Linked DNA regions of Antarctobacter heliothermus. The protein of the gene in region 1 interacts with the protein of each later gene in a pairwise test. Links are inferred from orthologs where the notes say so. Each region holds a gene or a part of one and is shown in the gene's direction. Other genes may lie near its edges.

The links.
Region 2: the proteins of ANTHELSMS3_RS14570 (region 1) and ANTHELSMS3_RS13830 interact in binary tests that used the Escherichia coli proteins (3 or more experiments, as listed by UniProt). The link is inferred for Antarctobacter heliothermus from one-to-one orthologs.

What each region holds. Positions count from the first base shown.
Region 1 is NZ_CP022540.1:3,045,656-3,060,236, forward strand. What follows is about bases 3,612-6,558. They hold ANTHELSMS3_RS14570 (cysteine desulfurase family protein), read left to right. Parts: upstream 3,612-4,506; coding sequence 4,507-5,610; downstream 5,611-6,558. Other genes in these bases: ANTHELSMS3_RS14560 (alpha/beta hydrolase), read right to left, coding at 3,612-3,848; ANTHELSMS3_RS14565 (Rrf2 family transcriptional regulator), read left to right, coding at 4,036-4,503; sufB (Fe-S cluster assembly protein SufB), read left to right, coding at 5,626-6,558. In the rest of the region: ANTHELSMS3_RS14535 (MFS transporter), read left to right, coding at 1-159; ANTHELSMS3_RS14540 (DUF924 family protein), read left to right, coding at 259-840; lpdA (dihydrolipoyl dehydrogenase), read left to right, coding at 930-2,324; ANTHELSMS3_RS14550 (DUF1801 domain-containing protein), read left to right, coding at 2,388-2,816; ANTHELSMS3_RS14555 (hypothetical protein), read right to left, coding at 2,904-3,185; more of ANTHELSMS3_RS14560, read right to left, coding at 3,195-3,611; more of sufB, read left to right, coding at 6,559-7,158; ANTHELSMS3_RS14580 (hypothetical protein), read left to right, coding at 7,155-7,379; ANTHELSMS3_RS14585 (heavy metal-binding domain-containing protein), read left to right, coding at 7,453-7,764; Fe-S cluster assembly ATPase SufC, read left to right, coding at 7,847-8,602; Fe-S cluster assembly protein SufD, read left to right, coding at 8,602-9,882; ANTHELSMS3_RS14600 (YIP1 family protein), read left to right, coding at 9,886-10,395; ANTHELSMS3_RS14605 (YIP1 family protein), read left to right, coding at 10,392-10,976; ANTHELSMS3_RS14610 (cysteine desulfurase), read left to right, coding at 10,969-12,189; ANTHELSMS3_RS14615 (methyltransferase family protein), read left to right, coding at 12,305-13,315; ANTHELSMS3_RS14625 (hypothetical protein), read right to left, coding at 13,609-14,313; ANTHELSMS3_RS26495 (hypothetical protein), read left to right, coding at 14,554-14,581. UniProt on the Escherichia coli protein: Master enzyme that delivers sulfur to a number of partners involved in Fe-S cluster assembly, tRNA modification or cofactor biosynthesis. Catalyzes the removal of elemental sulfur from cysteine to produce alanine.
Region 2 is NZ_CP022540.1:2,892,115-2,906,500, reverse strand. What follows is about bases 7,061-9,812. They hold ANTHELSMS3_RS13830 (sulfurtransferase TusA family protein), read left to right. Parts: upstream 7,061-8,201; coding sequence 8,202-8,423; downstream 8,424-9,812. Other genes in these bases: ANTHELSMS3_RS13825 (hypothetical protein), read right to left, coding at 8,851-9,812; ANTHELSMS3_RS13835 (cytochrome c biogenesis CcdA family protein), read right to left, coding at 7,340-8,092; ANTHELSMS3_RS13840 (hypothetical protein), read right to left, coding at 7,061-7,132. In the rest of the region: ANTHELSMS3_RS13880 (ATP-binding protein), read right to left, coding at 1-112; twin-arginine translocase subunit TatC, read right to left, coding at 109-1,077; Sec-independent protein translocase protein TatB, read right to left, coding at 1,074-1,568; ANTHELSMS3_RS13865 (twin-arginine translocase TatA/TatE family subunit), read right to left, coding at 1,575-1,796; ANTHELSMS3_RS13860 (helix-turn-helix transcriptional regulator), read left to right, coding at 1,988-2,647; ANTHELSMS3_RS13855 (hypothetical protein), read right to left, coding at 2,761-3,216; ANTHELSMS3_RS13850 (fructose bisphosphate aldolase), read right to left, coding at 3,488-4,390; ANTHELSMS3_RS13845 (cytochrome P450), read right to left, coding at 4,521-5,870; more of ANTHELSMS3_RS13840, read right to left, coding at 5,867-7,060; more of ANTHELSMS3_RS13825, read right to left, coding at 9,813-9,831; ANTHELSMS3_RS13820 (Rne/Rng family ribonuclease), read right to left, coding at 9,842-13,120; ANTHELSMS3_RS13815 (NAD(P)-dependent oxidoreductase), read right to left, coding at 13,630-14,386. UniProt on the Escherichia coli protein: Sulfur carrier protein involved in sulfur trafficking in the cell. Part of a sulfur-relay system required for 2-thiolation during synthesis of 2-thiouridine of the modified wobble base 5-methylaminomethyl-2-thiouridine (mnm(5)s(2)U) in tRNA.

The sequences.
Region 1 (14,581 bases):
TATGCGCTGTACCGGATGACGCAGCGGGCTGCGCCCTCTGTCGGGGACACGGGCGCCTATGCGCCGGTCATGCCGTCCTCGACGCAGGTCGCCGTCGAGGTGGCGCAGGAGTATTTCATTGACCAACAGGACGAAGATGCAGAGTCCCCAACGCCTTGACTGTCAGAACCTGACAGAATTCGTGATTTGGGTGCCTGCCGCAGTATGCGCAATGATCGTTTGTGGTGGGATGCGTAATGGGTGACAAAGGAGAAGCAGATGATCACGTCCGACGATGTACTGGCCTTTTGGCTGGATGAGGTGGGCCCAAAGGGCTGGTACGCTAAGGACGACGCGCTGGATGAGACGATCCGCACGCGGTTTGGCGACGCTCTGCAGGGGCTGATGGGCGGGCGTTTTGGCCTGTGGCTGACCTATCCGTCAGGCGCGCTGGCCTATATCATTCTGGCCGATCAGTTTCCGCGCAACATGTTCCGTGAAGATCCGCGTGCCTTTGCCTCGGATGAGGTGGCGCGCGCGGCGGCGAAACAGGCAATCCATCGCGGCTGGGATCTCAAGATCGACGCCCCGGCGCGGCAGTTCTTTTACATGCCCTTGATGCATGCCGAAAACCTGTGTGATCAGGACCGTTGCGTGCGCTTGTTCAAAGAGCGGATGCCGGAATCGGACAACAACCTGCTGCACGCGCGTGTCCACCGCGAAGTGATCCGCAACTTTGGCCGCTTTCCCTATCGCAACGCGGCCCTGTCGCGCCGCACCACCGAGCCAGAGCAGGGCTTTCTGGACAATGGCGGATACGCAGAGATCCTGCGCGATCTGCAGGCCGACGTCGCCGCCTGAGTTCGTCGCCTGACCTGATGCGCGCGGGGTGATTGCCCCGCGCCCGGTGCTCGGCTAGCCTTTGCCGCGACGAGGCAGGGAGGAACGGCATGAGCGAGCAACGCTTTGACATGGTGGTGATCGGGGCGGGCCCCGGCGGCTATGTCGCGGCCATCCGGGGGGCGCAACTGGGGTTGCGCGTGGCGGTGGTCGAACGCGAGCATATGGGCGGCATCTGTCTTAACTGGGGCTGCATTCCGACCAAGGCGATGTTGCGCTCGGCCGAGGTGTTCCACCTGATGCAGCGCGCCAAGGAGTTTGGCCTGTCGGCCGAGGGGCTGGGCTATGATCTGGACGCCGTGGTCAAACGGTCTCGAGGGGTGGCGAAACAGTTGTCATCGGGCGTCGGGCATCTGCTGAAGAAAAACAAGGTCACGACGATCATGGGTACCGCGCGGCTGGATGGGCCGGGGCGGGTGCATGTCACCACGGACAAGGGCGAACAGGTGCTGGAAGCTGCCAACGTGGTTCTGGCCACCGGCGCGCGGGCGCGTGAGTTGCCGGGGCTGGAGGCGGATGGCGACCGGGTCTGGACCTACAAACACGCGCTGGTGCCCAGGCGGATGCCGTCCAAGCTGTTGGTGATCGGGTCCGGGGCCATCGGCATCGAGTTTGCCAGTTTCTACCGCACCTTGGGGGCCGAGGTCACGGTGGTCGAGGTCATGGACCGAATCCTGCCCGTCGAGGATGAAGAGATCGCCGCTTTTGCCAAAAAGCAGTTTGTGAAACAGGGCATGACAATCCTCGAAGGGGCCAAGGTTGCGCAGCTGGAGCGCGGTAAAGATGCGATTGTCGCCCATGTGGATAAAAATGGGGATAAGTCAAAGATCACTGTCGATACAGTGATTTCGGCTGTGGGTATTGTTGGAAATGTAGAGGGTCTGGGGCTGGAGGATATGGGCGTCCGGGTCGACCGGTCCCATGTCGTGACCGACCCGATGTGCCGAACCGGCGTCGAGGGTGTCTATGCCATCGGCGACATCGCGGGCGCGCCTTGGCTGGCGCACAAGGCCAGCCATGAGGGGGTCATGGTGGCCGAACTGATCGCAGGACAGGATGCCCATGCGGTGGATCCGGACAGCATCGCGGGCTGCACCTATTGCCAGCCGCAGATCGCCTCTGTCGGGCTGACAGAGGCGCAGGCCAAGGCGCAGGGGTATGACATCAAGGTGGGGCGGTTCCCCTTTATCGGCAACGGCAAGGCCATCGCTTTGGGCGAACCGGAGGGTATGGTCAAAACGGTGTTCGACGCGGCGACCGGCGCGCTGCTGGGTGCGCACATGGTCGGGGCCGAGGTGACGGAACTGATCCAGGGCTACGTCGTCGGTCGGCAGTTGGAGACGACAGAGGCGGATCTGATGCAGACCGTGTTCCCGCATCCGACGTTGAGCGAGATGATGCACGAATCCGTGTTGGATGCATGGGGGCGGGCGATCCATTTCTGATGAGGTCTGAGGTGGTCAGGTGGCTGCCGCATGGCAGGGGCAAGGGATTCGGAGGTCAACAAGATGGCGGAACGCATGACAGTGCCCTCGGATGTTCCGGTCGCGGAGTTTCTGGCCGGGGTCGAACCGGCGCGGCGGCGCGAGGATGCGCTGGTGCTGGACCAACTGTTTCGGGAGGTCACAGGATGGCAGCCGGTGATCTGGGGCGCATCGATGGTGGGCTATGGGCGCTATGCCTACACCTATGCCAGCGGGCATTCCGGGCAAAGTCTGGCCACCGGATTTGCGCCGCGCAAGGCCAAGATGGTGGTCTACATCATGCCCGGATACACGGATTACAGCGCGATCCTGTCCCGGCTTGGGCCGCATAAACTGGGCAAGTCCTGCCTGTACCCTGGCGCGTTGTCGAAGGTTGATCTGGATGTGCTGGCGGAATTGATCCGGGCCGGGCTGCGGGATCTGGCCGGGCATTGGCCGGTCGAGGCAAGCTGACTTGCCCGTGCGCCGCCGATCAGGCGTGACGCGCATTGTGTTGATTGAACTTTGGTGATGCGACAAACCTCTGGCCCGAGTGCCGGGTCAGAGGTTTTCGTTGTCCGACCCCGGTGCCAATGCCTGCGGTATAGCTTGGCCGCGTTTTTTGGCATCCAGCGCCTTTTGCACGTGGTCATTCAGAAAGGTACGCGCGCGCCGTTCGGCCAGACGGATGCGAACGGCGGCGCGAAAGATTTCCTCGGATGAGGGCGAAGACGCCCCCAACACCGCAGCCACCTGGTCCGGCAGGTTCTCGTCCCCAAGCGCGTCCATCGCCTTGATCGTGTCACGGGCGAGCTTGTCTGCCAGATCATCGACGACGGACATGGGCGCTCCTCAGCGGCTGTTTTCGGTCAAGCGCCGCTTCACATAGGTGGACACCGAGTCCATCAGCGTGTCCATGTGCGGCTCTTCAAAGAAATGCCCGGACCCTTCGACCTCTTGATGGGTGATCGTGATCCCCTTCTGCTCATGCAGTTTGGACACCAGCGACCGGGTATCAACCGGCGGGGCCACACGGTCGGCGGTCCCGTTGATGACCAGACCGGACGAGGGGCAGGGCGCGAGGAAGCTGAAGTCATACATGTTGGCCGGCGGAGAGACCGAGACGAATCCGGTGATCTCGGGCCGACGCATCAGCAGTTGCATCCCGATCCATGCGCCAAATGAGAAACCGGCCACCCAGCAATGCTTGGAGTTTTGGTTCATCGACTGCAGGTAATCGAGCGCGGATGCCGCATCGGACAATTCGCCAACGCCTTGGTCGTATTCACCCTGACTGCGTCCAACACCACGGAAATTGAACCGCAGCACGGTAAAGCCCATGTTGTAGAACGCATAGTGGAGGTTGTAGACCACCTTGTTGTTCATCGTCCCGCCGAACTGCGGGTGCGGATGAAGAACAATCGCGATAGGGGCATCGCGGTCTTTTTGCGGATGATAGCGGCCTTCTAGTCGGCCTTCGGGTCCGGGAAATATCACCTCGGGCATGGGGCGGCGCAGCTCCTTACTCATCAACTTGAAGGGCGGCCCAACTGGACGCCTTGGCATTCTTGACCAAAACACGCGGCTACTTTAGAAGAGTTCTAAATCGGCTCCGGCGTGTTCCGGGCTGGGAAGCAGATAGGCAATTGAACGGGTAAGGTCAATTGCCGCCGCGATGAGGGGCGAAACTGCCGTGAAGCTGAGTACCAAAGGTCGCTACGCCATGGTCGCGTTGACAGATATCGCGATGCAGTCTTCTGAGGGGCTGGTCACGCTTGGCGATATTTCCAAACGGCAGGACGTGTCCTTGCCGTATCTGGAGCAATTATTTGTCAAACTGCGGCGCGCCGGGCTGGTGGAATCGGTACGCGGTCCGGGCGGCGGTTACCGCTTGGCGCGGCTCCCGGCAGAGATCCGGGTGGTCGAGGTGCTGGCAGCCGTCGATGAGACAGTGGATGCGATGCATGTGGGGGCGGGCGCCTCTGGCGGGCTATCGGGCAGCCGTGCGCAATCCATGACCAACCGCCTGTGGCAGAGCCTGTCGGCGCATGTCTATGTCTTCCTGCATCAGACACGGCTGTCGGATGTGGTCGAAAACTCGCTGGCGCCTTGTCCGGCGGTGCCGTCGATCTTTGCCGTGGTGGATGAAGAGGACAAGTAGGGCATGTCACGCGTCTACCTTGATCATAACGCCACCACGCCGCTGCGCGCCGAGGCGCGCGCCGCGATGATTGCGGCGATGGATGTGGTAGGCAATCCTTCATCGGTCCACGCCGAAGGGCGGGCTGCCAAAGGCGTGGTCGAGACGGCGCGCGCGCAGGTCGCGGAACTGGTGGGTTGCCTGACCTCTCAGGTGATCTTTACCGGATCGGCAACAGAGGCGGCGGCGTTGGCGGTGGCGCAAAAGGATCGGCATGGCGGGGCGTTTGCCGCGCTGCCCACGGAGCACGACTGTCTGAACGTCTGGTCAGAGCTGGATTTGCCCGCGCTGCACCGCGCGGATGGCACAGTTGGCAGTCTTGATGTGTTGGACGGGCAGGCGACACTGGTGGCTGTGTCTGCCGCCAACAGCGAGACCGGGATCATGATGCCGGACGGCTGTGTTGTGGCCAGTGACGGCGACAGGACCGTGGTCTGCGACATCACCCAGTTGGCGGGCAAGATGCCAGTCTTGTATCCCGAGGGACGCAAGCCGGCCTATATGATCCTGTCGGCGCATAAGATCGGCGGCCCCAAGGGCGTTGGCGCGTTTATCAACTTCACCCGCGATGACCCACAGGCGATCCTGAAGGGCGGCGGGCAAGAGATGGGGCGGCGCTCGGGCACCGAAAACGTCATCGGCATCGCCGGGTTCGGCGCGGCGGCAGAGGCGGCGCATAGTGACGTTGCGGCAGGAAAATGGCACCGGGTCGAAAAACTTAGAAACATTCTAGAAGAATCTCTTGAGGCTGCCTCTGAGGTGACTATTTCAGTCGGGAAAGACTCGGTCCGTTTGCCGAATACCGCGTGCCTTGCGACTTCGGGCTGGAAGGGCGAAACGCAGGTCATGCAGATGGACCTTGCTGGCTTCTCTGTCAGCGCCGGGTCTGCGTGTTCCAGCGGCAAGGTCAGCCGGAGCCGCGTTCTGGAGGCGATGGGATACGACGACCAGACAGCAGGCGGCGCCATTCGGGTGAGCCTGGGTCTGGACACAACAGAAGACGACGTGGCGCGCTTTTGCGACGCCTGGATCAGCAAATACCAGCGGCACCGCGCGCGGGCTGCATGAAAGAGAGGAACCCCGATGGCGGCTTTCGATGAAGTGACAATCAAGGACGGCGTCGACCAAGAGACGGTGGATGCTGTCAAGTCGGTCAGCACATACAAGCATGGCTGGGACACCGACATCGAGATGGAATATGCCCCCAAAGGGCTGACGCCGGACATCGTGCGTCTGATCTCGGAAAAGAACGAAGAACCCCAGTGGATGACCGATTGGCGTCTGGCGGCCTATGAACGCTGGTTGCAGAAGAAAGAGCCTGACTGGGCGATGGTCGACTATCCTGAAATCGACTTTCAGAACCAGTATTACTATGCCCGGCCCAAATCGATGATGGAAAAGCCGAAGTCGCTGGATGAGGTCGATCCCAAGCTGCTGGAAACCTACGCAAAACTGGGCATCCCGCTGAAGGAACAGATGATCCTAGCGGGCGTCGAGGGCGCGGAAGCGACCCCGGCCGAGGCCAAGGAAGGTGAGCGCCGTGTGGCGGTGGATGCGGTGTTCGATTCCGTTTCCGTGGGCACGACCTTTCAAGCGGAACTGAAGAAGGCCGGCGTGATCTTTTGTTCGATCTCCGAGGCGATCCGCGAACACCCCGAACTGGTGAAAAAGTACCTTGGGTCCGTCGTGCCGGTGTCGGACAACTTCTACGCCACGCTGAACTCGGCCGTGTTCTCTGACGGATCGTTTGTCTATGTGCCGCCGGGCGTGCGCTGCCCGATGGAACTGTCGACCTATTTCCGCATCAACGCGGAAAACACTGGCCAGTTCGAACGCACCCTGATCATCGCCGACAAGGGCAGCTATGTCAGCTACCTTGAGGGCTGTACCGCCCCGCAGCGCGATGTGGCGCAACTGCACGCCGCCGTGGTCGAGATCATCATCGAAGAAGACGCCGAAGTGAAATACTCGACGGTCCAGAACTGGTATCCGGGCAACGAAGAGGGCAAGGGCGGCATCTACAACTTTGTCACCAAGCGCGCCGATTGCCGGGGCGACCGGGCCAAGGTGATGTGGACGCAGGTTGAGACCGGCTCTGCCGTGACGTGGAAATACCCGTCCTGCATCCTGCGCGGCAATGAATCGCAAGGTGAGTTCTATTCCATCGCCATCACCAACAACCACCAGCAGGCCGACACCGGCACCAAGATGATCCATCTGGGCCGCGATACGCGGTCGCGCATCGTGTCCAAGGGCATCAGCGCGGGTGTGGCGCAGAACACCTATCGTGGTCTGGTGTCGATGCACCCCAAGGCGAAGAATTCGCGCAACTATACCCAGTGCGACAGCCTGTTGATCGGCGACAAATGCGGGGCGCACACGGTTCCGTATATCGAGGTCAAAAACAACAGCAGCCGCGTCGAGCATGAGGCGACCACCTCCAAGGTGGACGACGACCAGCTGTTCTATTGCCGCCAGCGTGGCATGGACGAGGAAGAGGCCGTGGCCCTCGTGGTCAACGGGTTCTGCCGCGACGTGTTGCAGGCGCTGCCGATGGAATTCGCCATGGAAGCGCAGCAACTGGTGGCCATTTCGCTTGAAGGGTCGGTTGGGTGAACTCGGGCTGGGTCAAAGGCGCGGTTCTGGGGCTGGCGGCAGTGTCGCTGGTCGTGACGGGCGTCGGTTGGCAAGAACCGGCGCTGGCCGCCGGTCCGTTGTATGACCCGACCTTCCTTTACGGGATTGATGTGGATGCCTCCATGCGGGTCCGCGACTGTGAGCCCAGCCTTTTCACCAAGCAACACTGCAGCCTTTGGGGCCACTGGGGGCCGATGTAACGACAGCGCCGACGGGGCTTTCGATAGTTGTGTCTTACCTGAGAGAAGTCTCACAAGAACTTGGAGTTAAACGATGATCGTCACCACGACCCCGGCCATCGAAGGCCGCCGCATCACCGCCTACAAGAGCATCGTCGTGGGTGAGGCGATCCTTGGCGCCAACGTGTTCCGGGACATCTTTGCCGGGATCACCGATATCATCGGCGGTCGCTCTGGTGCCTACGAGGCAAGCCTGCAGGAAGCGCGCGAAACCGCGCTGCGGGAACTTGAAGAACGTGCGGCTGCCATTGGCGGCACCGCTGTGGTCGGCGTCGACCTCGACTACGAAGTGATCAACAACATGCTGATGGTTTCGGCCAGCGGCACAGCGGTGGTGATCGACTGACTCACCGCCCCGACATTGGAACACCGTCGCGCCCGCCATTGGGCAAAGGCGCGCGACAGACCAGACTTGAGAAGGACTAAAAATGCTGGAAATCAAGAACCTGCACGTCAAACTTGAAGAAGAGGACAAGCAGATCCTCAAAGGCGTCAACCTGACCGTCGAAGCGGGCAAGGTGCATGCGATTATGGGGCCGAATGGCTCTGGCAAGTCGACCCTATCCTATGTCCTGTCGGGCAAGGACGGCTATGAGGTCACTGATGGCGCGGCCACGCTGGAAGGCGAAGACCTGCTGGATATGGACGTCGAAGAGCGCGCCGCCGCCGGTCTGTTTCTGGCGTTCCAGTACCCGGTTGAGATCCCCGGCGTCGGCAACATGACCTTTCTGCGCACGGCTGTGAACGCACAGCGCAAGGCGCGCGGCGAGGAAGAAATGTCCTCTGCCGAGTTCCTCAAGGTGATCCGCGAAAAAGCCAAGTCGCTGAAGATCGACGCCGAGATGCTCAAGCGTCCGGTTAATGTTGGCTTCTCCGGCGGTGAGAAAAAGCGCAACGAGATCCTGCAAATGGCGATGCTGGAACCCCGGATGTGCATTCTGGATGAGACCGACTCGGGTCTTGACGTGGACGCGATGAAACTGGTGGCGGACGGCGTGAACGCGCTGCGCGACGCCGGGCGCGGCTTTCTTGTCATCACGCACTATCAGCGCCTGCTGGACCACATCAAACCGGACGTGGTTCACATCATGGCCGACGGTCGCATCATCAAGACCGGCGGGCCGGAGCTGGCGCTTGAGGTCGAAAAGAACGGCTATGCCGACATCCTTGCGGAGGTGGCGTAATGGCATTGCCACAGGCAAAACTGGACGCAACCGAGGCGCGGTTGTCCGCGCTGGCGCTGCCAGAAGGCGGATGGAGCGATCCGGCGCGTGCGGACGCGCTGTCGCGTCTGCGGGCCATGGGCCTGCCCACCGCCCGCGACGAATACTGGAAGTACACCCGGCCCGAAACGCTGGTGACGGCTGACGCGCCCACGGCCGCTGTTCTGGATCAGGATGATGAGACGCCGCTGTTTGCTGCGCGCGACCGGCTGAAGATCGTCTTTGTGGATGGCGTGTTTTCCGCCTCCGCCTCTGACGATCTGAGCCTTGAGGGCGTGTCTGTCGACCGGCTGGCCGAGGCAAAAGATATTCATTGGGCCAAAGACTTGTACGGCGTTCTTGAGGCGCAAGGGCAGACCCCGGTGGCCCGCCCGCTGGCAGCGCTGAACACCGCCTTCGCCAGCGATGGCGTGCTGATCCACGTCACCGGCAAGGTGTCCAAACCGATCAACCTGATCTATCGCCATGAGGATGAAACCTCGGATGCGATCCTGCATCATGTGATCAAGCTGGACGCCGGGGCCGAGGCGACGATCCTTGAAAACGGACCCGCCGCCGCCCGGTTCAACCAGTGTATCGAGGTCGATGTGGCCGACAATGCCACGCTGCACCACATCCGTGCGCAGGGCCGTGACCATGAGCGCCGCGCTGCCACGCACATCTTTGCCCGTCTGGGGCAAGAGAGCACTTTCAAGAGCTTTACCCTGACCGTGAACGGGATGCTGACCCGCAACGAGGTCGTGATCGACATCACCGGCGACAATGCGGTGGCGCATGTGGCCGGGGCCTGTATGGGAGACGGCGCATTCCACCATGACGACACCATCTTTGTCACCCATGACGCGGTGAACTGCGAAAGCCGTCAGGTGTTCAAGAAGGTGCTGCGCAACGGCGCGACGGGGGTGTTTCAGGGCAAGATCCTTGTCAAAGCGGGCGCGCAGAAGACTGACGGTTATCAAATTAGCCAGTCGCTGCTGCTGGACGGAGACAGCCAGTTCCTTGCCAAGCCGGAACTGGAAATCTACGCCGATGACGTCGCCTGTTCGCACGGCTCTACCTCCGGGGCGATCGACGAAGAGGGGCTGTTCTACCTGCGCGCCCGTGGCGTGCCGCGCGGCACTGCCGAGGATCTGCTGACCATCGCCTTTATCGCCGAAGCGGTGCAGGAGATCGAGGACGAGAGCCTGCAAGAGGAACTGGTCGAGCGTGTGGCGGCCTGGCTGGCGCGCCGGCGCAGCTGACCGGTGCCTGTCACCCGGGATATCGCCGCCACCTACCGCAGGCCGCGGCAGACCCTGCGCGCGCTGTTGTTGCGCGGGGTCAGTGAACCGCGCGCGCTGGCCTGCCTGATGGGGGCCTGTGCGGTGATGTTTGTGGCGCAATGGCCCCGGCTGGCGCGGGAGGCCCATCTGAAGGGCACTGATTTGGAGCCCGCGCTTGGCGGGGCGCTGCTGGCGACGTTGATCTTTCTGCCGCTGGTCTTTTACGTCGTGGCCGGGCTTAGCCAGTTGGTGTCTACGGCCGTCATGCGGCCGATTGGCGGGTACGATACCCGTTTTGCACTGTTCTGGGCGCTGCTGGCGGCCTCGCCGCTGGCATTGCTCTACGGGCTGGTTGGCGGGTTTATCGGGGCAGGCGGCGCATTGACGCTGGTTGGTGCCGCGTGGCTTGGCGTGCTGCTCTGGTTCTGGACCACGGGCCTGCGTGAGGCACGCAAACTGTCAGGGCCGGACGGCAAAGAGGGCGCGGCGTGACCCCGGAGGCTTTCCTGAAGCTGGCGTTGCAAAGCGTGACAAACCCGCGTGAGGTCGCCGCCTTGTTGCTGTCGATCCGTCCAGGGCGTGAGGCGCTTTGGACGGCATTCGCGCTGGTCGTGGTGCTGAACGCGCTGATCTTTTCCGCCTCATTGCTGATGGATCCGACGGGCGTTCCGACCCTTTTGTCCAGCCCGGTGATGCTGCTGGTGTTGCAAGGTGCTGCATTGGCGGGCAGCATTCTGGCGCTGACGTGGGCCGGGCGGCTGTTCGGAGGCAAGGCGCGGATCGAGGAAATCGCCCTGCTGATGATCTGGATGCAGGCGCTGCGCATTTTGGTGCAGGGCGCGCTGCTGTTGATCATCCCGGTGTCTCTGGTGTTGGCGGGACTGGGAACAATGGCGGCCACGGCGCTTGGCGTCTGGATCGCCGTGAACTTTCTGGACGAGGCGCATGAACTGGGCGGCCCCTTGCGTGCCTTGGCCGTCTTGGTATTGGGCATGTTTGCAATGGCTTTTGCCGTCTCACTGCTATTGACCCTCGCAGGGGTCACACCCGAAGGAATCACAGGCTATGTATGACGTCGACACAGTTCGCGCCGATTTTCCGATCCTCTCGCGTGAGGTGAATGGCAAGCCGCTGGTCTATCTGGACAACGGGGCCTCGGCGCAGAAACCGCAGGTTGTGATCGACGCGGTGACGCGCGGCTATGCCGAGGAATACGCCAACGTCCACCGGGGCCTGCACTATCTGTCGAACCTTGCGACCGAGAAATATGAGGGCGTCCGAGAGATCATCGCCCGTTTTCTTGGGGCCAAAGACGCCGAAGAGATCGTCTATACCACCGGCACCACCATGGGCATCAACCTTGTGGCTTATGGCTGGGCGATGCCCAATCTTGAGCCGGGCGATGAGATTGTGCTGTCGGTGATGGAGCATCACGCCAATATCGTGCCGTGGCATTTCCTGCGCGAACGGCAGGGCGTGGTCATCAAATGGGTCGATGTGGATTCGACCGGCTATCTTGATCCGCAAAAGGTGGTCGACGCCATCGGTCCCCGGACCAAGCTGGTCGCGGTCACCCAACTGTCCAACGTGCTGGGCACGGTGGTGGATGTGAAAACCATCTGCGACGGGGCCCGCGCCAAGGGCGTGCCGGTGCTGGTGGATGGGTCGCAGGCGACGGTCCACATGCCGGTGAATGTCGAGGATATCGGCTGCGATTTCTACGCGATCACCGGGCATAAACTCTACGGTCCGTCGGCGTCCGGCGCGATCTGGATGCGCCGCGCCCGCATGGATGAGATGCGCCCGTTCATGGGCGGCGGCGACATGATCCGTGAGGTCCACAAGGACGCAATCACTTGGAACGATCCCCCGATGAAGTTCGAGGCCGGAACCCCCGGCATCGTTCAACAGATCGGTCTGGGCGTCGCGCTGGAGTACATGATGGGTCTGGGGATGGACAACATCGCCGCCCATGAGAAAGCCTTGCGTGACTATGCGCGGACCCGTCTGGACGGTCTGAACTGGCTGTCGGTGCAGGGCACGACGCCAAACAAGGCCGCGATTTTTTCCTTTACGATGCAGGGGGCGGGCCATGCGCATGACATCTCGACCATCCTTGACAAAAAGGGCGTCGCGGTGCGGGCAGGGCATCACTGTGCCGGGCCGCTGATGGATTTCCTTGGCGTCACCGCGACCTGCCGGGCCAGCTTTGGCCTCTATAACACCACGGCAGAGGTGGACGCGCTGGTTGATGCGTTGGAACTGGCGCACGATCTTTTCGGCTAATCTGCCGGTTTTCTAGACAGAGCACGCCCCTGTTCAGGTCATTTTATGAACGGGGGTTCAATTTCGCGTGGGGTCTTGGCAGGCTGTCGGCAACGCAACTGCCACGGAGAACCGCATGTCGCTTTTGACCGACGCCGACGAAATTTCGCAAATCGCATTTGGATTCATGGGATCGAAGGCGCTGTTCGCCGCGCTCGAACTGGGAATCTTTACCCATCTGGCACAGGGGGCGATGACGGCGACAGAGTTGGCGCAGGCGTCAAAGATACATGAGGACCGGGTGACAACCCTGCTGACGGCGCTGGCCGGTATGGGGCTGGTTGCGGTTGATGAGGACGGATTTTCCAACGCCCCCGCAGCACAGGCTTTTCTGGTGCAGGGCGCCAAGTACGATTTTTCCGACTATCTGCGCCTGCAGGTCGGGCGACAGATGTATCCGCTGATGGATCAACTGGACGACGCGCTGAGCGGCAATATGGCCGAGGATGCGACCGCGTCCTATGCCGATTGGTTTTCCGACCCCGAGGAGGCGCGGCTTTATTCCGAAAGCCAGCATTCCGGGTCGTTGGGTCCGGCGCGGCAACTGGTCAAGGCGCTGGATCTGTCCGGCAAACACAAGATGCTGGATCTGGGCGGCGGCACGGCGGCCTTTGACATCACGTTGTGCAAGGCGAACCCGGATCTGACCGCGACGATTCTGGAGTTTCCCAATGTCGCGGCGCTGGGGCGCAAGTATGTGGACAAGGCGGGCCTGACTGATCGGATCACCTATCTCGAGGGCAACGCGCTGGAGACACCATGGCCGCAGGGGCAGGATGTGGTGATGATGTCCTATCTGCTGTCGGGTGTGCCGGGCGACACCCATGCGCGGCTGATCCGGCAGGCGTTCGAGGTGCTCAATCCCGGCGGGATCGTGCTGATCCATGACTTTGTGGTACACGAGGACCGGAGCGGACCGTCCTTGGCCGCCCTCTGGCAGTTGCAACACACAGCCTTTACGCCAGAGGCCCGCTCACTGGATGCCGGGTGGTTGGACGGGGCATTGGCGGGGGCCGGATTTGCCGGAATAACCGTTGCCCCACTGATCCCGGAAATGACCATGCTGGCGCAGGCGCACAAGCCCTGACAGGCCGCACCCGCTGCGCTGGCGCGGGCGCGGGAAAAGGGTATGCCGGGAAACCGCGCGGTGCGGCACCGTGCGGATGCGGACCGCCGCGCAGAAATGTCAGCTTCTGTTTTTCAGGCTGTCAGTAAGGCGTTGCAGAGGTCGGCCCCTTGGGTCTATACAGCCGCCAGAACGCACCCATAGCTCAGCTGGATAGAGCGCTGCCCTCCGAAGGCAGAGGTCAGAGGTTCGAATCCTCTTGGGTGCGCCAAATTTCAGGCTAAGATCCTGTTCTTCCTCACATGAACGTAATTTCACCACCGCAGTTCGCGCTCCGGTTTCCAGAAGCCATTGCCCGTTTGTTCGCGGATGGGATGTCGTGGGCGACCTCGTGAAGTGACTCGTGCCCCGTCCAGACGCCGATCCGGTGTGGGGGCCAGCCGCCCACTGCCAGGATCACAGTGCGTGCCTTGCGTAGCCCGAGCGCCGTCTTTCCGGTCAGCCCGGCATCCCGTGCCGCGTAGCTGATCAGCATCGACAGCGCCTTGATTGACCGCGCTTTGCCCGACCTCTAATGAACAGGAACTCCAATCCCGCGGCGTCGAGGAGTGCCTCGGGTCCGCCCGCAGGAACGGGTGGATAGGCTCTGCCACCGGAACGCAGGCGTTGCCGCCGGTCTTCTCCTGCTCAAAGCTCAGGATGCCGTCGCGCGCACATTGCCAACCGATCCACGCGGCATCGATACAACGCGCCGCCGTCCAGAAAATCACCGCGAACGCTTGCCGCTCTGCCGGCCCGAGCGGCCAGCGGGCGCGGAAGGCGACCACGTCCATCGCCGTCCACGGTTCATGTGGTTTCGAGTTGCTGCGCCGGATCTCGGCGTCTCGGGCAATATTGTCGGTGCGCCAGTGTTCCGCCTTCGCGTAGGACATGAGCGCTCGCCAGACCGTGCGTTCGGCCCATGCGGCGGTGACCCCGTCCGCGCACCTGGCATGATGGATGCAGTTCGTTCTGGTCATCCGGTCATCTTCTGTTGCAGGGCGTGGTCGTCCCATTTGGTCTGCAACGGCGGCCATCATGCCGGTGTAGGACCGGCGCGGGCATTCGGGGCCGGGCGGCATCCTGTGAACCGCGTTTCAGCGTTTCCAGGTCTCGCTGTCCCGGTCCGGCTCTGGCAGGCGATTGGTCTGCATCAAGTCCGGCAGTCCGCGCCGGTCCCGGTGGCGCAGTTCCGCTGCCCCGGCTGCGGCTGGACGCACATGCTCAACATTAACCCGTCACAGAGGC
Region 2 (14,386 bases), 150 kb from region 1 along the record:
CCTCTGCTCCCTCAAAGTCGGGGGCCGCTTGCGGCGCGGGCGACATCCGCTCCAGCGCCGCGGCGATACGTTTCAGCGCCGTGGCTTTTGGTCCTACAGATTTTCCGCTCATCGCCGCGCCTCTTCGTCGTCCTCGTCTTCGTCGAACTCATCCATCAGCGGATCATTTTCGGTGTCAGGCTCTTCTTCGAACCACAACCCCTGCGCGCGCAACTCGGCCTCGCGTTTTTTCTCGACCCGGCCCACAAGGAAAATCGACACTTCGTACAGTCCGTAAACCACGACAAACAGGATCAGCTGCGTGACCACATCCGGCGGAGTCACCACCGCCGCCAGCACAAGGATGGCCACCATGGCGTATTTGCGCACGCTGCCCAGCCCCTCGGCAGAAACCAGCCCGGCCTTGCCCATAAGCGTCAGCAAAACCGGCAGTTGGAAACACAGGCCAAAGGCCATGATGAACACCAGTGAGGTGCTCAGGCTTTCGTTCACCTTGCCGAAAAAGGTGATGCGCAGCCCCTGCACTGTCTCTGGCACAACAATTGCCGTCGCATCGGGCACGTCCACACTGCCCGAAAGCAGATCGGCAAAGATCGACGGTGCGTCGGCAAAACCAAGGAAAAACGCCATCGCCAGCGGTGTCACCACAAAATGGGCAAAGCTTGCACCGAGCAGGAACATCACCGGTGATGCGATGATGAAGGGCAAAAAGGCGTTCTTTTCCTTTTTGTAGAGACCCGGAGCCACAAAGCGCCACATCTGAAAGGCAATGACCGGGAACGCCAGCGCGAAGCCAAACACCATCGAGATGCGGAACACCACAAAGAGGTATTCCTGCGGGCTGGTGTATTGCAACGTCGGCGACGGGTCGCCCAGTGCGCGCAGCGTGTTTTCGATCGGGACAAGCAGAAATTGCAGGATATGTTCGGCGAGGAAATCGCCGCTGATCGGAATGAACAGAACGAAAATCCCGGCCAGCAATGCCAGCACGGAGCGGATCAACCGCGTGCGCAGTTCGGCCAGATGCTCGATCAGCGGGGCCGAGCTGTCCTCGATCTCATCTTGCGCGTCACTCATGCCTTGTCATTTCCTTCAGCGGCGGGCCCTTCGGTCGCCGGTTTTGGGGCGGCGTCCTCTGGGGCCGCCTGCATCGACGCCTCAAGCTCATCCGCCTTGCGCAGGGCCTCTTGCGCCTCACGCGCCTTGCGCTCTGCCGCTTTGCGGGCTGCGCCGGCCTCGATCTTTTTGCGGGCGTCTTCGCGTTCCTTGGCCAGCTTGCCAGTTTCGCTGTCAGGGTCGAAATTGGTCATGGATTTGGCGGCATCCTTGACGCCGTCCATCGCGCTGCTGACGGGGTTGGTGGCTGATTTGAACGTCTTGGCGACATCACGCACGCCAGTTTCATCCGCCGCGTCATTCATCGCACGGCTGAATTCGCGCGCCATTCCGCGCGCCTTGCCCATGAAACGACCCACGTTGCGAAAGAGCACCGGCAGGTCCTTGGGCCCGACAACGATCAGCGCAACGATGCCGATCACCAGCAGTTCGGCAAAGCCAAGATCGAACATAACAGCTTACGCCTTGTCTTTCTCGTCTTCCGGGGTGACGTCCTTGGCCTCATCGGCCTTTTTCTGTTCTTCCAGTTCTTCGGTGCTTTCGCTCACGCCTTTCTTGAAGGCGGTGATGCCTTTGCCCACTTCGCCCATCAGCGAAGAGATCTTGCCGCGACCAAACAGGACCAGCACGACAACTGCGATCAGCAGAAGGCCGGGAAGACCGATGTTTCCGATACCCATGATGTCTCTCCTAACGTCAGCGGCATCCCGTCCGGGGCCGCGTATCAATGCCACTGCCGTTGTCTATAGGGTCTCCTGCCCCCGGAAAAGCACCAAAGCGCCGCGATAGGCCACTCGTTTTGTCATGACCTTGTCAGTTGTCAGGTTTTTGTCAGTATGGTCTACGCACGGATGCCGAAAAAAGGTGCGAGATGAACCGTAAAGACCGGCTGTATGCCCTGACGCAACGCCTGCGCGACGGAAAACTGCACACCGCCGAGGCGATGGCGCAGGATCTTGGTGTGTCCGTGCGCACGATCTACCGCGACATGGAAACTTTGGCCGCGTCCGGTGTCCCGGTCGAGGGCGCGCGCGGCTATGGCTACACCGTTCAGGCGGCCATCACCCTGCCCCCGTTGAACCTGACCGAAGAGGAACTTGAGGCGCTGCACCTGGCCCTTGCCGCACTGGGCGCATCGACCCTGCCCGAGCAGGCCGCCAGCGCCCGCAGCCTCGCCGCCAAGATAGAGGCGGTCCTGCCAGAGGATTCCGGCCCCGCCCCTGCGCCATTCGGATTTGCCACCGACCGATTTGCCGAGGCGGCGCGCGGCTTTGTTCATATGCCGGCCATCCGCGCCGCGATCCGCGCGCGGCAAAGGCTGCGGATAGAGACCCGCGAGGCGGTGCATGTGCTGCGCCCTCTACATCTGGATTACTTTGGCCGAATCTGGACCTGTGTCGGCTGGAACGAAACAGAAGCGCGGTTTCTCAGCCTGCGGATCGACAGGATCGACAAGCTTACGCCCTTGCCCGGCCTTTTTGTCGATGAACCGGGCAAGACGCTCGCCGATTGGCGTAAACAGGCAGGATAGACGGGTTTGACACGCAAGTGACCCCGGCGCTGGGAGCGGGCACCGGGGTCTATCGGGACTGACGCGGCAATGGGTGGGACGTGGGGATGCGCCGCGGTTGGGACAGCCCGAAATCAGTATTTGTTGGTCGTGCCGCCAGAGTAGCCACCAGTGTACCCGCCGGTATGGCCACCTGTGTAGCCGCCTGTGTGGCCAGTGTTCTTCTTATAGCCGCCGTCATAGCCGCCATAGTAGCTGGTCTTGACGTCCTGATAGCCGCTCACGATGCAGGACCACGGCGCGCTCTGGTCGCCACCGATCTTGATGACTTCACGCGACAACGTAGAATATTTCTGGGTCGCGGTGGCGTAGGTCTGCACGCATTCCATGTGACCGATATAGGCGGTGTTCCAGTCGGCATAACCGTATGAATCATGCGCCGCCGTGGTCCAGGTCTGGATGGTCACGATCTTGGCGTGCTGTTGGGTCGGGCCATAGCCCATTGCGGTGATCTTGTCGCCCTGATCGGCGACAGCGCCGGTTGCGGTCAGCGCGAGGGCGGCGAATGCGATTTTGGCAAAGGTTTTCATGGGTCTGTTCCTTGGAAAATGAGGACGATCTGGGAAAAACGGGTCTTGGTCCATCCGGTGAGCGGCTTGATTGCCTTCGTTGCTCCGAACTTCGTAACTGAGACGCAAGATAGCCGCCGATTCTTGGCCGCATCAGTGAGGAAAACCACCACTGTGGATCAAGACATTGAAACAGCATGAAAGTTTCTTCACCCCGCCCAGTGAAACAACAAAAAGCCCCGCTTCCGGACAGGAAACGGGGCTAGATCTGTGATCAACGAAAAGGGGCGAGTCAGATCGACGCGCGATAGATCTTGTCGATGTTGGCCCCCAAGGCCGCGTTGAAATCCGCATCCGACATCTGCTTGCTCAACCCTTCGGTCAGCGCGCGGCTGAAAGAGGCAATCATCTTGGGCTGGCGCGCCAGACGTTCGCAGGCCTCATCGGTGGAATACCCGCCCGACAGCGCCACAACCCGGATCACGCGCGGATGATCCGCCAGATCGTTGTATAGTCCGTCCTCGGTCGGGATGGTCAGCTTGAGCATCACATCCTGCCCCTCGGCGAGCTGGTCCAGCTGCGCTGCAATTTCGGCCTTCAGGATGGTTTCGGCCTCGGCCTTGGTGGCAGAGTTGATGTCGACCTCAGGCTCCAGTATCGGGACAAGACCCGCCGCCAGAACCGTCATACCCAGTTCAAACTGTTGCGCCACAACCGCCTTGATGCCCGCCGCGTTGGCCTCATGGATGACAGAGCGTTCCTTGGTGCCGAAGATGCCAAATGCCGCGGCCTCTTTGAGGGTCTCCTCGATGCCCGGGATCGGCTTCATCATCTGCACGCCGTCTGCCTTGTCTTCCAGACCCTTGTCGATCTTGAGAAAGGGCACGATGCCCCTATCGTCCCATAGCGCCTGTGCGGTGGGTTTACCGTCAACCTCGGCGCGCATAGTGCGTTCAAACAGGATTGCGCCCAGCACCTTGGCGTTGGTGAAATCCGGCGCGGTGATGATGCGAGAGCGCATCTCGTGGATTTCGGCGTACATGGCGTCTTCGCCATCGTAGCTGTCCTCGGCTACACCGTAGAGCCGCAGCGCCTTGGGTGTAGAGCCGCCGGATTGGTCCAGTGCTGCGATAAAACCACCGCCCGTGCGCATCTGGTCGGCTTGTTTGGAAAATGTGGCTACGTCCTGTCCCATGAGACCCTCGTATGATGAGATGAAAGGCTTTTGCACTGTCGATACCGCAGGGGACCGGACCGGTATAGTGGGCGTCTGACCTGATAACGCTAACTGTGACGTGGAGGAGAGTGCTCGGCGAAAAAACGGATTACCGCCGGTCGATCCTCAACCAGATCCCGTCGCGCGCGCGCACTGTCAGATGCGCCTCCGGCATCGGCACCTTACCCGCCACCGGCGTGACGCGCAGGTCGCGCAGCAGCAGCGACAACAGCAGCACCCCTTCGACCATGGCGAATCCCGCCCCCGTGCAGACCCGCGGCCCGGCAGAGAACGGCATATAGGCCTCGCGCCCGCAGGTCTTGCCGTTTTCGGTCTGCCAGCGTCCGGGGTCAAACCCGTCCGGGTTGTCCCACAGCCCCTCATGCCGGTGCAGATGCCACGGGCTGAGCACCATCTGTGATCCCTTGGGGATGTCACGATCGCGGAACCGTTCCGGGCATGTCGCCTCACGCACCATCATCGGCACCGGCGGGTATAGCCGCAACGTCTCGCGGAACACATCGCGGCTGATCCGCAGTTTGGAGATGTCGGAAAACGCGCAGCTTCGGAGCGCCTGCGCCTCAGTCGCCACTTTGTCCTGCCATTCCGGATGCGTTGCCATCAGGTACAAGGCCCAGCCAAGCGCCGAGGCACTGGTTTCATGACCCGCAAGGAAAAAGATCGCGACCTGATCGACCATTTCCTCGGCAGTAAACCTTTGCCCCGTTTCAGGGTCGCGTGTGGTCATGATCTTGGTGGCCAGATCGTCAGGCGCGGCGCCTGCTTCTATTGCGGCCAGACGCGCCTCTGTCAGCCGGGTGATCAGGGTCCGGATGCGCCGTGCCGCCGCCTTGGTGTCCCGGCGAAAGAAACGGGGCATCCAGCGCGGGACCGGCAGAAAGGCGGCCAGGTTCAGAATCGGCTGCGTGCGCTGATAGGCGCGAAATTCGTGAAACACCTCTTGTGCCGTCTCATCCTCGATCGGGATGGAAAACAGCGTGCGAAAGATCACGTCCGCCGCCGCGTGGCTGGCGATCTCTTCAACCTCGACGTCCTGTCCTGCCTTGGTCGCCAGCCGGTCCAGCGCCGATTGCGCCGCCGCCCACATCGCAGGATAGGTTTCGCGCAGGCGTCCGCCCTCAAAGGCAGGGTCGATGATCCGCCGCTGCCGCTGCCATGCGGCGCCATTGGATAGGAACACCGAATTGCCCAGCAGCGGGCGCAACCCTTCGCTGATGCGGCCCGATTTGGGGAAATCCATCGGGCGCTCCTTCAGGACAGTCTTCACCAGATCGGGCTGGTTGAGCAGGAAGGACCGAAAAAACGGCGTGCGGAATTCTGCCATCTTGGCGCGGTACAGCCGCGCGGGTTGAGCCGACAGAATGTCCTGCCGGAACAGTTTGACATAGCGCCACAGCGAAACCCGATCAGGCCGCGCCGCCGGTTTCGGAGGGATCATGCCGCAATGCTCGTGTATTTTGACACCGGCACGTCAATCCGGCTGTTTGATGGTGGGCGGTCCGCATAGCGGGTGGCCAACGACAGCGGCCCGGCGGTGATGCGAAAATAGTCATAGTCCAGCGGCCGATCAAACGCGCAAAGATACTGGAAATGCAGGCGAAAGAACTTCCACCGCAGCGCCTTCCAGCGTTCGGGGGACAGGGACCGGGTGAACTGCGCCGAAAACACCAATGGCCAGCGTTTGTCGGCGGGTGCCACGCCAGAGACAGCCACCGGATCGCATAACGCAAAGGCACAGCCATCGCCCGGCGCAGTCACGTCGACCCATGTCAGCGCGTCTTGCGCACTCAAATATCGCAGATCGGCGCGCAAACGATGCGCGCCGCGCAAGAAGGACACCATGGGCACCACCTGCCCCAGACTAAGAAAGGCCAGTTTCGGCCCGTTCGCCGGAACGCGACCCGCGCGGATCAAGTCGGCAAGGATCGACACCGCCAGATGAGCGCCGGACGAATGTCCCACCACCAGCACCTCATCCACATCATCGGTCAACGCCTTGGCAATGATCTCACCAAAATCCGCCATCCGCGCCTCTAACTCTGGCGGATTGGCACCGTGATAGCGGGCGGAATAGGCATAATCGTGCATCAGGTAGTAGGCAAAAATCTTGCCGTCCTTCTTCTTGAACCAGCGCAGCAGAGCCCAGGTGGTGACCGCCCAGACCACGAGGCCCGCAACCGTCGCCGCCGACTCAAGACCCACCCCAAGCCATTCCGAAAAAGCCGCCGCAAGCCGGTTGATAACGACAAACCCGGCCCAACCCAGCACCAGCGCAAGGGTCAGTTGCAACAGCAGCATCCCAATCGGATAGAGCGCCGCAATTACTGGCCCTTTGCGCAGCAGCATCAACCGTCTCAGCGCGCCGGTGGCAATGTACTCCCAGGCGGTGCGGACCAGTTGCGCATAGGTCGCGAGGATCGAGGTGGACATGCTGTTGCGCACGATGTCGGACCAGACCAGAACCTCAATATCCGCCGTGACCGCCTGCCCGTCCATCGCGCTGACGACGTGCCAGCCATACAGACCACCCGTCTGCTTGGGGCTGAGGTCGATCTGATAGCCGGACACCTGCGCCTGCGCCGCGCCCTCCTTGCGGTAAAGTTCGCGGTAGCGGCGGGGATGAATCGGATCATAGCCGGGGATGTAGAACACCCTGCGCCGTGACACGTCCTGCGGTATTTCAGTCTGTCCAGCGCCCATCTTTCGCACCTCTTTGTTGCGATCAGGGTACGCCGGATTTTCGGCAAGAGTAAGGCGGCGTCCGGGCGTGCGCAGTTCCTGCAGGAACTGTCGTGCTGGCGACAGGCTGGGCCTGTCTTGTCGGCCCGACCGCGGCGTATTATCCCGCCTGGCTGGTCACGCGCATTGCCCCCTTGGCGGCGCTGCACGGGCTGCGCTGACCGCAGATCAACCCAGAGCGGCTAACGCCGGAAAGGTCTCTAACAGCCAGAAGGACAGCGACGAAAATCCGCCCGTCAGCATCAGCAGGCCAATGGTCCACAATAGCAGGCCCATGGCGCGCTCGATCTGTTCCATGTGCCGTTTCATCCAGCCCATGACCCCGGTCAGGCGCGGCAAGAAGGCCGCGACCAGCAGGAACGGCACCCCTAGCCCCACGGCATAGACCGCCAGCAACAATGTTCCACGCGCCACCGACGCCTCGGACGCGGCAAGGCTGAGGATCGCGCCCAGTTGCGGGCCGATGCAGGGCGTCCAGCCAAAGGCAAAGGCGAGCCCCAGAATATACGCGCCAAAGGCCGACCCGCCCTGATCCCCCGCATCCAGCCGCGCCTCACGGTCAAGAAAACCGATGCGGTAGACGCCGACAAAATGCGCGCCAAAGATCATCACGACGATCCCGGCGGCGGTGTTCAGCCAGTCCTGATACTGAAGAAAGGCGATCCCGACGGCGGAGGCGGCAAAGCCCATCAAAAGAAAGACAGTGGATAGCCCCAGCACAAAGAAGACGGCGGGCAGCATCGCCTTGTTCCGGCCACCGTCGCGGGTGCCAAGATCGGTCACGGAGACGCCGCTCATGTAGGCCAGATAGGGCGGCACCACCGGCAGCACACAGGGGCTGAGAAAGGAGATGACCCCGGCCAACAGCGCCACGAACATGGCGGGCAAGAGCGATGCGTCTATGATTTCGATTCCAAACATATTCGGGTCTTAGGCGAAAGCACGGGCGGCGTCACCTCGCAGCTGTGTCACATCCGCGTGCGCTGTGGTCGCGCTTTTCTTTGGCGGGGCAAGGGTCTACATCCGGACCATGACCCATGAACTTGACGCGCTCGGGCTGCTGTGCCCGCTTCCTGTCCTGAAGGCCCGCAAAAGGCTGCAGGGGCTGGCCTCTGGCGAGGTGTTGATCCTGCACACGGACGACCCTGCCGCCGTGGTGGATGTGCCGCATTTCTGTGCCGAGGCGGGGCATGATCTGGAGGGGCATGAGGAGGCGGGCAAAGCGATCATCTGGACGATCCGCAAGGGGTGAGCCGTATGGCTGTCCACGCGTGGACAGAAAGGTGACGTCGCGTCTTCAAGGACTTGCAGAAACAGATTTACACGTTGTTAGGAAATGCGCCGCTGGCAGAGACGCGAACGTCCCGTATGCGTCCGGCCCATTGATGTTGGCGGACGGCCACGGGGCGAGATCTTGGGAACGCCAAAGTTCGCGTGACACGACGTTCCCGAAGAGGTCATCAGAAGCGGCGCGCCCGGTCTGTTGACCGGATGGGGCTTTGCAGCCATCTGCGGGGTAACTGGCCACGCCCACTTCCAATTCGAAGCGGACATGATGCGAAACGGGCGGGCTGTTCAGAGCAGACCATCGTGACGCGTCAACAGAGGGGCGGATACGCGGACAAAGCGCCCTTTCGCTGCGGCTGCGCGAATGGCTGTTGTGGGCCGGTTCTAATTTTCTATTGGTGCAGGCTGGCGGTTACTCTCGCGGTTTCAGCGCCAGTCTCAACATTCATCTTCTGGGCGCCAAACTTCAAAATCATCGATTGCAACGTTTCGAACAGTAACGTGGCATCAGTGCGAACTCTCACAGCGCTTTTCAAGCGATTTTCTCTCTCTGTCTTGCGTTCTTCATTCCTTTCTTCTGAGGAATAAACTTCCGAAATTCTCTCGTTTATTGCAAAGACATGACTCCTGAGACGGACAAATAAAGGTAGCAAGTCCGCGGGTAGCTTCATCGTGTCGAATTCACGCATCGCGAGGACCATTTCTGTCGTGCGGTCTCCCTGAAGGCTCATGACTTTACCAGATTTACGCGGGATCAGCGCTGCCTCCAGCCGGTCGCTCGCAGTCTCAAGTGCTTCATATGCCAATATGTGAGCGGCCCGAGCAACGGCGCTTCGTTCCGCCTGCGTTTCAACGCGTTGTGCTCGTACCTGCCAAATCGCGGCAGCGAAACCGGAGACGATCGCAAGGATTGCTCCAAGAGACTGCACCCAAGCTGTTAAGTCCCCACCAAACATCGCCTCCAAACAATAAGCACCGGCGAATGATGCGCCCAAGACAATCATTAAAGAGAGAAAGGAAAGGATTATGAAAATGACCATGGTTTCTCCAATATCTGGTCTTTGGATCGCCGCTAGAACATCCAAGGCGAATATGATCCGATAGCTGCCATTCGTGCAAGCTGGATGTTTGGGTTTATGGGCTCGGTCCCGCCGTTCGCCGCACGGGGCATGTCCGCTGTCAGGAGCTTTCCATGACAGTACACCCCCCGCGCCCTGCGCTTGCCCGCCATCGATGTGGGTCAACGCAGTCGCATTTGTGATCTCTGCGCGCCCTTGGCCGCCCGGGGCCGCCCGGGGCGTTGTATCGTTATCGGCAAGCCGCACCTTGAAACGAAAAAGCCCCGCGTCGCCGCGGGGCTTTTCTTTGTTCATAAGGTCCGGATCAGCTGCCCAGTGACCACCAACCGCGCCGCTTGGGCTTGTCGTCTGCCTCTGCCGGGGTCGGAGATTCGGCGACCTGTTCGGCGGCGGGCTCCGGTGTGGGCTCCGGTGTGGGTTCTGGGGCGGCTTCCGGGGCGGCATCTGGTGCAACTTTCGGAGCCGGTTCGGCGCTGACGACCTCGGCGGGGGCCGGTTCAGCCTCTGCTTCGGGGGCCGGAGCCGTGTCCGCCGCAGGCTTTGGGGCCACGTCTGCGGCGGGCGCTTCGGCAGCATCTGCGATCAGTTCGGCCGGCGTTTCCGCTGTCGGTGTGCCGACCGCTGCGGCAATTACATCCGCGGCCTTGCGCCGTGTGCGGGCACGTTTGGGCTTGGCGTCTGCGTCAGCTGCTGTGGCCTCAACCGGGGCCGGTGTCGCCTGTGCCGGCGACTCTGCCGCCACCTCTGATGCGGGCGCGTCGGCGGGCTGCGCGTCAGCGACCGGTGCATCCGCAATCGGGGCCGCCTCTGCCACAACCTCTGCCACAACCGGCTCTGCCGTTGGGGTCGCGTCGGCGTTTTCGGTCACCGTCTCCGCAGGTTTGCTGCGCGAGCGGCGCGACCGCGTGCGGGTCCGCTTGGGCTTGGGCGCGTCCTCGGCGGTCTCCGAGGGCGCATCCGCAACCTCGGCGCTGTCCCCGGCGGCGGCTGCCTCTGCCTTTTCCGGCTGGCGCGTGTCGTCATCCGACGTATCGGTGTCGCCGTTATCCCCATTCTCGCCGTTGTCCTTGGACTTCGACTTGCGCCGACGCCGACGACGGCGCTTTTTGGGCTTGTCGTCTTCGCCGGTCTCGTCCGACTGCGGCGCGGCGGCAGGCGCGGACTCGGGGGCCGTGGTTTCGATGATCTCTGCGTCTTCGATCTCGTCCTCGGCGTCCTCGTCCACCTGATCCATCAGCGAGGTGTCGACAGAGACCACAGGCGCTGTTGCCTCTGGCACGACGCGGGTCGCGGTCTTGAATTTTTCAAGGGTAAAGTCGGGCGACACCAGATGCGGATCGCCCTCAATCCGGACGGACATGCCATAGCGCGTTTCAATCTGGAGGATGTGTTCGCGTTTCTGGTTCATCAGGTAGTTGGCGATGCCGACCGGGCATTTTACCAGCACCTCACGCGAGCGGCGGCGCACGCCTTCTTCCTCGATCTGGCGCAACACTTGCAGTGCAAGGTTGTCGTCAGAACGGATCAGGCCGGTGCCGTGGCACGCCTGACACGGCTGAGTCGTCGCCTCGATCATGCCGGGGCGCAGACGCTGACGCGACATTTCCATCAGGCCAAAGCCCGAGATGCGGCCCACCTGAATGCGCGCGCGGTCGGACTTCAGCTTGTCCTTGATCCGTTTTTCGACGGCGGCGTTGTTCTTACGCTCATCCATGTCGATGAAGTCGATGACGATCAGGCCGGCAAGGTCGCGCAGACGCAACTGGCGGGCCACCTCTTCGGCGGCCTCAAGGTTGGTCTTGGTGGCGGTTTCCTCGATCGAGCCCTCTTTGGTGGCGCGGCCAGAGTTGACGTCGATGGCCACCAGCGCCTCTGTCACACCGATCACGATGTAACCGCCGGATTTCAGCTGCACCGTCGGATTGAACATGGCGCCAAGGTAGGATTCGACCTGAAAGCGCGCGAAGAGCGGCATCTGGTCGTGGTAGTGCTGCACGTTCTTGGCGTGGGACGGCATGATCATCTTCATGAAGTCCTTGGCGACGCGATAGCCGCGTTCGCCCTCGACCAGAACCTCATCGATTTCGCGGCTGTAGAGGTCGCGGATCGAGCGTTTGATCAGGTCGCCCTCTTCGTAGATCTTGGCGGGCGCGATGGATTTCAGCGTAAGCTCGCGGATCTGTTCCCACAGGCGCTGGAGGTATTCGTAGTCGCGCTTGATCTCTGTCTTGGTGCGCTTGGCCCCCGCCGTGCGGATGATCAGCCCGGCACCCTTGGGGACGTCGATGCTGGTCGCGATTTCCTTGAGCTTGGAGCGGTCGGCGGCGTTGGTGATCTTGCGGCTGATGCCGCCACCGCGTGCGGTGTTGGGCATCAGGACGCAGTAACGACCGGCCAGCGACAGGTAGGTGGTCAGGGCCGCGCCTTTGTTGCCGCGCTCTTCCTTGACGACCTGCACCAGCATGATCTGGCGGACCTTGATGACTTCCTGAATTTTGTAACGGCGCGCGCGCGGCTTGCGCACCGGGCGAATGTCTTCGTGGGTGTCGTCGTCGGCAACGGATTCGATCGAGGCATCGCGAGAGGCGGCGTCGTCTTGCGAATCGTCATCGTCGTCGTCGTCTTCGTCGCTGTCATCGCGGGCGGTGTCGGCCACCTCGGTCGCATCCGCTGCTGCGGGCGCGGCCTCAGCCTGCGCCGGTGCGGCTGTGTCGGTGGTCTCGGGGTCTTGCGAGACCACGGCGGCCTCATCCCGGGTGCCTTCGGCGATGGGGCGCGGCGGTGTGGCGGTGTCCGTCGTTTCGGGCGCGTCCGCATCGTCTGGTGTTGCGGGTGCCGGGGTTTCGACGGTCTCGACCGGGATCGCGTCCTCTGCCGCCGGCATCGGGGTCAGATCCGCCTCAGGCGCGGCAGCAGGCGTGTCAGGAGTGACAGGGGCTGCTTCGGCCACAGCTTCGGGCGCGGCGTCCTGAGCAGAGGCCTGCGGAGCCACGGGTGTCTCGGCGGGGGTCGCCTCGTCGGCGTCCTGCGGTTCCTGAACCGGAGTTTCGTGCACGGTTTCCATCGGCGACAGGCCCTCACCCGGCGCGCCGGTTTCCAGGTCTTCGTCGAGGTCGATGGTTTCCATGCCGCTGATTTCACGCGGCTTTGGCTCTGCTGTCTGTTCTGGAGCCTGCTCTGGCGCAGTCTCTGCAACCAGCGGCTTATCTGCAGTATCGCTGGGCTTGGTCGTCCGCTTGCGAGAGCGCGAACGGGACTTCTTGGGCTTTTCCTCTTCCTCGGCGGCGGCCTTGGCGGCCTCTTCTTCCTCGGCCATCAGCGCCTGACGGTCGGCGATGGGGATCTGGTAATAGTCAGGGTGGATTTCCGAGAACGCCAGAAAACCGTGGCGGTTGCCGCCGTAGTCGACGAATGCCGCCTGCAACGAGGGTTCGACCCGCGTGATCTTGGCTAGATAGATATTTCCAGCGAGTTGCCGCTTGTTTTCAGATTCAAAGTCAAATTCCTCAACTTTGTTTCCGTCCACCACCACAACGCGGGTCTCTTCCGCGTGGGTGGCGTCGATGAGCATTTTCTTAGCCATGTTATCCGTTTGCACGGCGCACGCCTCCGCGGCCCAGGTGGGGCCCCGGAGGTTGCGGCGTGTCTTGTCTGGGCGAGATGGTGCGCGACGGCACGGCGGGAGCCATTGGTCCCTGCCTCGTGCCTGATGTCATTCGCGCGCTTCATCGCGGTTCTTCTCCGACGCCTGTCTTCGGCAAGTGAACCGAAGCGGCGCCCATTCATTAAGCCCGTCGCATGTTGCGGTCCGGGCGGGGTCTTTGGCCTTGCGGCCCGATCGGTCTGTCCGGGTCCGGTTTGTCAGGGTCCACGGTCAGCGAAACTGGTCGGCGCGGGGTAATACACACGCGGCCTGACCGCTAACATAAGGCGTGCAAAGGGGCAAAGACAATAGGTCATGTCGGGAGAGACGTGTAGGCAAACGGATAGGAGCGTAAATTAGGCGCATGGCGGCGTTTGACGTGGCGTCGCAACGGCAAGTGCCGCGCCGCCCGGAAAAGGGTGGCGCGGCGGGACGGGGTGAGCAGAGGCTCACCCCATGGCATTCAGGCGTTTGATCAGCGACGAGGTGTCCCAGCGCCCACCACCCAGTTTTTGCACGTCCTTGTAGAACTGATCCACAAGGGCGGTGACGGGCAGTGAGGCCCCCACCTCATCCGCCGTGCGCAGGCAGATGTTCAGATCCTTGCGCATCCAGTCGACGGCAAAGCCGTGTTCGAACTTATCCGCGATCATGGTCTGATAGCGGTTGACCATCTGCCACGACCCGGCCGCACCGCCGCCGATCACATCGACCACCGCCGCACCATCCAGACCTGCCTTTTCGGCAAAGTGCAGACCCTCTGACAAGGCTTGCACCAGACCGGCAATACAGATCTGGTTGACCATCTTGGTCAGTTGGCCTGCGCCCGACTCGCCCAGACGACGGCACATCTTGGCATAGGACATCATCACCGGCTCTGCCGCGTCATAGACCGGCGCATCCCCGCCGCACATGATCACCAACTGGCCGTTTTCCGCCCCCGCCTGCCCGCCGGACACCGGCGCATCGACAAAGGACAGGTCCGCCTTGGCCGCCTCTGCGTAGAGTTCTGCGGTGACCTGTGCGGACACGGTGGTGTGATCGACAAAGGTCGCGCCCTTTGCCATCCCGGCAAAGGCCCCGTCCGCGCCGGTGCAGACACCGCGCAAATCGTCGTCATTGCCCACGCAGGCCATGATGAAATCCGCGCCCTGCGCCGCCTCACGCGGGGTTGCCGCGTGCGAACCGCCATGTTCGGCGACCCAT